2 regions of the Peribacillus sp. FSL M8-0224 genome follow, and region 2 is predicted to be linked to the other one. Evidence: riboswitches for the same ligand, from Rfam matches in the RefSeq annotation. Region 2 holds a riboswitch; the other holds the start of a gene.
The links. Region 2 has a riboswitch for lysine ahead of MKX49_RS23825 (amino acid permease). Riboswitches for the same ligand answer to the same signal wherever they lie in the genome.
Positions count from the first base shown of each region.

Region 1 (3,504 bases), 480 kb from region 2:
CCAGAAGGCATGTTCTTTTGGCAACGGTTCTGTCTCAAATACATCAAGGACTGCTCCCTGAAGATGTCCTTCCCGCATGACAGATAGTAAAGCCCCTTCATCTATCAATGCGCCGCGGCCAACGTTGATAAGGTAAGCGTTGGGTTTCATCGCTAAAAGTAGGTCCTGGTTAATGATATGATAAGTGGAATCCGTTAAAGGAAGCGTCAGGACCAAATAATCCAGGTCTTTTACAAATTCACCCCATTGATCTGGAGTAAAGTGGAGATCCACGAGTGTTGCTTGTTTTCCACTAAAGCTTAACCCATGTACATTCATATCAAATGCTCGGGCTTTACGAACAAGTTCAGCGCCAATCGATCCAAGTCCAGCGATCCCGATTGTTTTCCCTTTTAGGGTTTCAGAAATGAAAGGATCCCACCTTCGCTCCAATTGCGATTGTTTCATCCGAGGACCGTCTTTCACTATGTCCAAGAGAAACAAAAATACATATTCAGAGATGTAAGCACCAAATTGGTCAATAATTCGAGTTATTGTAATGTTTTGAGGTATCGAATTGTCTGCTATCAAATCATTGACCCCTGCTCCCATTGATTGAAACCAGCGAACAGATGCGGCTATTGGTTTACATAGTAATTGTGTAGGAAAATTCCACCCCAAGATAACTTCAGTGCCTGGTAAATATTTTTCTGCTTCCTCCAAAGTTTTCGCTGTCTTCACCGATATGAACCCACTATTGCGGATACGATCAGCATAAGCATCGACCTCTGTCTGAATAGGACTAAATACAAGAATGTTTGGTTTGTGTGTACCCCCCATTGGCTCTCTCCTTATTGATTCTTTAAATATAGTGTAAATTCTTCCACCTGAGTCGTACATGGATAAAAAAACAGTGCATTACTTTCGAGTATGCACTGCTTTTTAAAATTTCTCCAGAATCATTCGTTTTATTTATTTAACAAAATGGCTTCTGCGTTACTAGGCTGCAGAGCTGTTTGCAGTGTTCTTTTTTCTTCATCGTTTAAAGGGACCAATGGTAAGCGGACACCTCCAACATTTAATCCCCGCATATTTAATGCTGATTTTACTGGTGCCGGGCTTGGTGCAGCAAATAATGCTTTCATGATTGGAAGAAGTGTACGATGTGCAGCGGCAGCACCATGGACATCACCATTTTTAAAGCTATTGATCATTTCTTGCATTTCATTGCCAATTATGTGTGAAGAAACCGAAACGATGCCTGCTCCACCGATGGCTAAAACCGGTAATGTTAACCCATCATCGCCGCTGTATAAAGTAAAATCACTAGTTGTTTTGCTTATGATTTGTGCCATGGCATCCAAGTCACCACTTGCTTCTTTTACTGCCACGATATTGGTGATTTTTGAGAGGCTGACAATCGTCTCCACTGACATGTTTACAACACTTCGACCTGGAATGTTATAAAGCATTACCGGTAATGAAGTGGAATGGGCAATAGCGCTAAAGTGCTGAAATAATCCTTCTTGAGACGGCTTGTTATAGTATGGGGTAACGAGCATGATTCCGTCGACTCCTGCTGCCTCCGCTTGCCTTGTCAAGCTGATGGAAGCTCTCGTGTTATTTGAGCCGGTTCCAGCTATGACTGGAACTCTTCCATCAACAACTTCTACAACAAATTTGAATAAATCCACTTTCTCTTCTTGAGTTAATGTAGGGGACTCTCCAGTTGTACCGGCTATTACTAATCCATCAGAACCATTAGCAATTAAATAGTTTACTAAAGTTCTCGTAGCATTAAAATCAACCTCTTCATTATGATTGAACGGGGTAACCATTGCGGTTAAAACTTGGCCAAAATTCATAACTTCACACCCTTTTGTATAATTTTTTAAAAATATTCAGAGGTGGTTAGGGCCATTCAGGAGTAAACGCAAAAAAGCAACAACGAGGATTCGCTGCTGCATTAGAAACAATATTTACCAAGAAAATGTTTCCGCGCATAAGATAGCCCTCCATATAGTTTCCTATATGACAGTCCTGTATTTATTCAATAGCAGAACCAGCTTCAAGAACATGAGATTCTTTCCGCTTCGGCAAATTCCCCTTTCCACAATAGTCATAGGATCTCATTCTCCTCAAAATGTGTACTAATGGTCTTTGCTCCTCTATCCTCACTTCAAAAGATTCCGAAGTAAGAAAATATTTAATTGATTGTAATATAACAGGGAATCCATTCTGTTGCAAGCCTAATTATGAAGTTTTTTAAGAATGCTAGAAATCTATGGAAATGGCTAGAGTATTGGGGTGGATTCATCTTTATTCGTTATAAGTTGAATAAATATTTAATGGACGAGGGTTCTAAACGAGGGAGTAGTAGAAAATACAACTCCCCTTTTATGATTCTTTTTTATTTATTCGATTAAAACTCAAATTACAGTTGGCCACTAATTTTAATCGGTAATTTCAACTAAGTATTCGTGCGTATAAAAACCTTCAATTCGTAAATAATATCCATATCTTACAATCAAAGGAGTGAAGTCTATTGAAAAGATATTCATTCTTTAAAAAGCAAGAAATTCATAAATCTACAGACTTCACTGATGTACTCAAACATCTGCAAAAGTCCAAGGACTTCACAAGCTTTACACTCGATTTTGAAAATGAAATATACTGTGTATCTTTTTTCGATACATTAATTGATAAAGATATAATGCATAGGGACCTCCTTCCTTTTTTACATACAAATTCTTCAACTCTGGAAGAGCTTGTACACAACTTGCCAATAGAGGGGCTTGTTTTTACAAAAAATCCTGCTGAACTACAAAGTCAGCTGTTAATGGGTTATATAGCCATTACATTAAATAATCAATCTGATCAAGCAGTTTTAGTTAAAGCAGCAAATAACACTTCGAGGCAAGTTACACTGCCAGAGGTAGAGTTCAGTGTTGTCGGTCCGAAAGAGGCACTGGTCGAATCACTTGATACGAATATATATTTAATCCGAAAACGGCTTCCAATTGCAGAACTTGCTGTTGAAGAAATTATTGTTGGGAAGTTATCCAAAACAAGAGTAGCTGTGATTCATATAGAAGGAATTGCAAATAGCGAGAATGTAGAAACCGTCATACAGCGCATATCTGATTTAAGGGTTAACCAAATAATTGATAGCTCCTATATTTCCCAAATGATTGAAGATAATAAAAATTCTCCTTTTCCTCAATTTATCGATACGGAACGACCTGATCGATTGGCTGCAGTACTTGGAGAAGGCAAAGTAGTGATCTTGGTGGATGGAGCTCCACATGGCTTACTTGGGCCCTCTACATTCTTTGAGTACTTTGCGGCATTCGAAGATTATTTTCTCAACTGGACAATTGCCTCATTCTTTAGGCTTATTCGTTTTTTTGCTGTATTGTTTTCCATCTTAATGACCCCCATATATGTCGCAATTCTCACCTATCATTATGAGTTGATCCCAAAGGATTTAGTCAGTACGCTTGTGATTTCTCGTAGCGGAATTCC
Region 1 covers NZ_JBBOOJ010000001.1:4,401,091-4,404,594, reverse strand. The annotation lists gene MKX49_RS21290 (D-2-hydroxyacid dehydrogenase) at 1-819, opposite strand, end outside; gene dapA (4-hydroxy-tetrahydrodipicolinate synthase) at 948-1,844, opposite strand; lysine riboswitch at 1,980-2,158, opposite strand; gene MKX49_RS21280 (spore germination protein) at 2,525-3,504, shown strand, end outside.
Region 1: another riboswitch for lysine. It lies ahead of dapA (4-hydroxy-tetrahydrodipicolinate synthase); the one in region 2 lies ahead of MKX49_RS23825 (amino acid permease).

Region 2 (3,504 bases):
GGAAATGAAAATCCTCTTGAATTACCAAAAATACGGACCGATTATTTTATGTGAAGATACCGCCCAGGCTGAATTCTCATCCATCAGCATTGATCATTATGCAGCTTTCTCCTGTGCCCTTGAGTACGTGATTGCTAAAGGATATAAGAAAATCGGATACAGCCTCGGCCGTAAAAAGAGCAGGAACAGTTCCCATCGTACAAAGGCCTTTAACGATATCATGAGTAAACATCAACTGATAAACAATGAAGCATGGCTGTTTGAAGGCAGTTATCACATCAAAGACGGTGAACAATTGTTTCAGGAATGGAATTCGATGATGGATAAACCTGAAGCCATCATCATCACGAATGATGACACGGCGGCGGGCTTCATTCTTACCGCTAGGAAATCGGGTATAAGGATACCGGAAGATTGTGCCATTCTCGGCTTCAATAATGATAGCCTTGGCGAAATGCTAGACATCACGACCATTTCCTTACCGCTGGAATGGATCGGGAAAATGGCAGTGGATCTCTTTGAGAATCCTGAAGAGGTCAAACATGTAAAACTGGACTATGCCCTAATAAAACGGAAAACCGTTTAGTTATCAGGATGTGCTATATTTTAGTATATCGTCACTTGATTCTTCCTTCCTGCCTTCATTCATTAACTAGGAAAAAATAACCACATAAAATAATCATTGCGATATCCCAGAAGTTATTTTATAATTTTGATATAGTAAAGTTTACTCAATTACTAGCAATCTATTAGCGATTGCATGAATTTCATGAGTAAAATCGTCCGACGTCACCTACAAACTGACGCCAACGATTTTAGAAAAATTGAATACTTCCTCATTTACCGATGAGTTAGAGGCTGCAGCTTATAAAAGTAAAACGGACGAGATTCTGGAAAATTAAAGACTCCGTTTGAAAGGATAAGTTGCCGAAGTTAGGGTATATTCCATGTATATTCTTGCTGGCGGTGTAACCGAATAGGAACACCACTGTCACGTTTTTTTAAAAAGCGTGGGGAGCTATCTTCGGAAGGATAAACGGGTTTATTATAAACAGCCGTCGATCTTTTTCGACTGCTGTTTTTTTATTTTTCGTTCCCTTCCAATAAAAAGGAGTGTAACATCAATTGTCAAATTCACAATCACCTTCAAGCCCTACTGAATTGAAAAGGAGCCTGAAAGCGCGTCATTTAATGATGATTTCATTAGGTGGAACGATTGGAACAGGTTTATTTTTAGCAAGTGGCGGTGCCATTCATTCAGCCGGTCCCGGCGGTGCCTTGGTGGCATATGCGGTCATCGGCATCATGGTTTATTACTTAATGACAAGTCTTGCAGAAATGGCGGCGTTCATGCCAGTGGCCGGTTCGTTCCGTGTCTATGCATCCAAATTCGTCGATCCGTCCTTCGGTTTTGCGATTGGTTGGAACTACTGGTATAACTGGGCAATCACCATTGCCGCTGAATTGGCAGCCGTTGTCTTAATTATGAAGTTCTGGTTCCCGGATAGCCCTTCATTTATCTGGAGTGCCATTGCGTTAATCACTATGTTTCTTATCAATTACATGTCAGTTAAAGGTTTCGGGGAAACAGAATTCTGGTTTGCCATGATCAAGGTCGTGACAGTCGTCATTTTCTTGATTACGGGTGTTCTGATCATTCTCGGAATCATGGGTGGGAATGACCCAATCGGTTTTTCCAATTTCACAATGGGCGAAGGTCCCTTTAACGGAGGGTTCTTCACGATTCTAGGCGTATTCATGGCTGCCGGCTTTTCATTCCAAGGAACGGAATTGCTTGGAGTGACCGCTGGTGAAAGTGAAGATCCAGAAAAAAATATCCCAAAAGCGATCAGATCCGTTTTCTGGCGCATCCTCTTGTTCTATATCCTAGCAATTTTCGTTATTGGAATGATCATTCCGTTTACGGATTCACGTTTATTGAGTCAAGATGTTGCCGTAAGTCCATTCACGCTTGTATTTGAACGGGCCGGCCTTGCATTTGCTGCATCCATCATGAACGCGATCATTTTATCATCCGTACTCTCTGCCGGTAACTCTGGCATGTACGCTTCAACCCGTATGCTATGGGACTTGGCATGTGATGGGAAAGCACCGAAATTCCTAGGCAAGTTAGATAAAAGAGGAGTGCCCGTGAATGCACTTATCGTGACTTCTTTAGTTGGCTGCGTTGCATTCTTAGCTTCATTTTTCGGGGATGGCGTCGTTTATATCTGGTTATTGAACGCTTCAGGCATGGCAGGATTCGTCACCTGGGTAGGGATTGCGATTGCCCATTATCGGTTCCGCAAAGCTTACGCCGCTCAAGGCCTTGATATGAATGCTTTACCATTCCGGGCAAAAGGCTTCCCATTCGGACCTATATTCGCACTTGTCCTTTGTATTATCATTATCATCGGACAAGGCTATCAGGCTTTCAGCAGCGATGGGATCGACTGGAATTCAATGTTCGTTTCCTACATTGGCTTGATTCTATTTTTCGTCCTATGGTTCGGCTATAAAATTAAGCATAAAACGAAAATCATTCCGCTTGAGGAATGTGACCTTAAATCAAAATAATACGCAAAGGACCTGTTCTTCCCTAACCGGAGAAGAACAGGTCCTTTTTTCATTTCAAATGATAAACACTGCATTCATATGGTTGCAGGGGTTTGCTGGAGATTCCTTCTTCCTCCTGATCATAATTGCCGATCAGCTTTGTGGCAGAATATGCATGAAGCTCTTCAGGCAAAGTATAAGAGGCCTGCTCTTCTTTAAAGTTGCACAGTACCAACAGCTTTTCTTCCTCAAACGATCTCGTGTAGGCAAATATTCGTTCATCATCCGGCAACAGCAGTTCAAAACGGCCATAAACGACGATATCATGTTCCTTGCGCAGTTGGATAAGCTTTTTATAAAAATAAAAAATGGAATTCGGATCATTGTAAGCCTTTTCTGCATTAATCTCGGGAAAATTGGGATTAACCTTAATCCAAGGGGTCCCTTTCGTGAATCCTGCGTTCCGGGAGTCATTCCACTGAATCGGTGTCCTCGCATTATCCCGGCTGCGGGCGTGGATGGCTGACATCATCCGCTCTTTTGACCAGCCATGAGAATGGACGAGTTCGTCATATGAATTCAATGTTTCGATATCCCGGTATTCATCGATGCTTTCAAATGCAACATTGGTCATTCCCAGCTCTTCCCCTTGATATATATAAGGTGTACCTTGCAGCATATGAAGACAAGCGGCAAGCATCTTTGCGCTTTCAATACGATACTTTCCATCATTACCAAACCTTGAGACAACCCGGGGCTGATCATGGTTGTTCCAGTATAAACTGTTCCAGCCATCCCCCTCCAAACCAGTCTGCCACTTAGAGAGAATTCGCTTTAAATCGGTTAGATTCCATTTTTCGTTACTCCATTTCCCTTCTGGTCCCCTCCCCAAATCCATATGTTCGAATTGAAAGACCATATGTAGCTCACCACGATCTTTACCTGTGA
Region 2 covers NZ_JBBOOJ010000001.1:4,885,638-4,889,141, forward strand. The annotation lists gene MKX49_RS23820 (LacI family DNA-binding transcriptional regulator) at 1-586, shown strand, start outside; lysine riboswitch at 845-1,029, shown strand; gene MKX49_RS23825 (amino acid permease) at 1,126-2,577, shown strand; gene MKX49_RS23830 (glycoside hydrolase family 13 protein) at 2,627-3,504, opposite strand, start outside.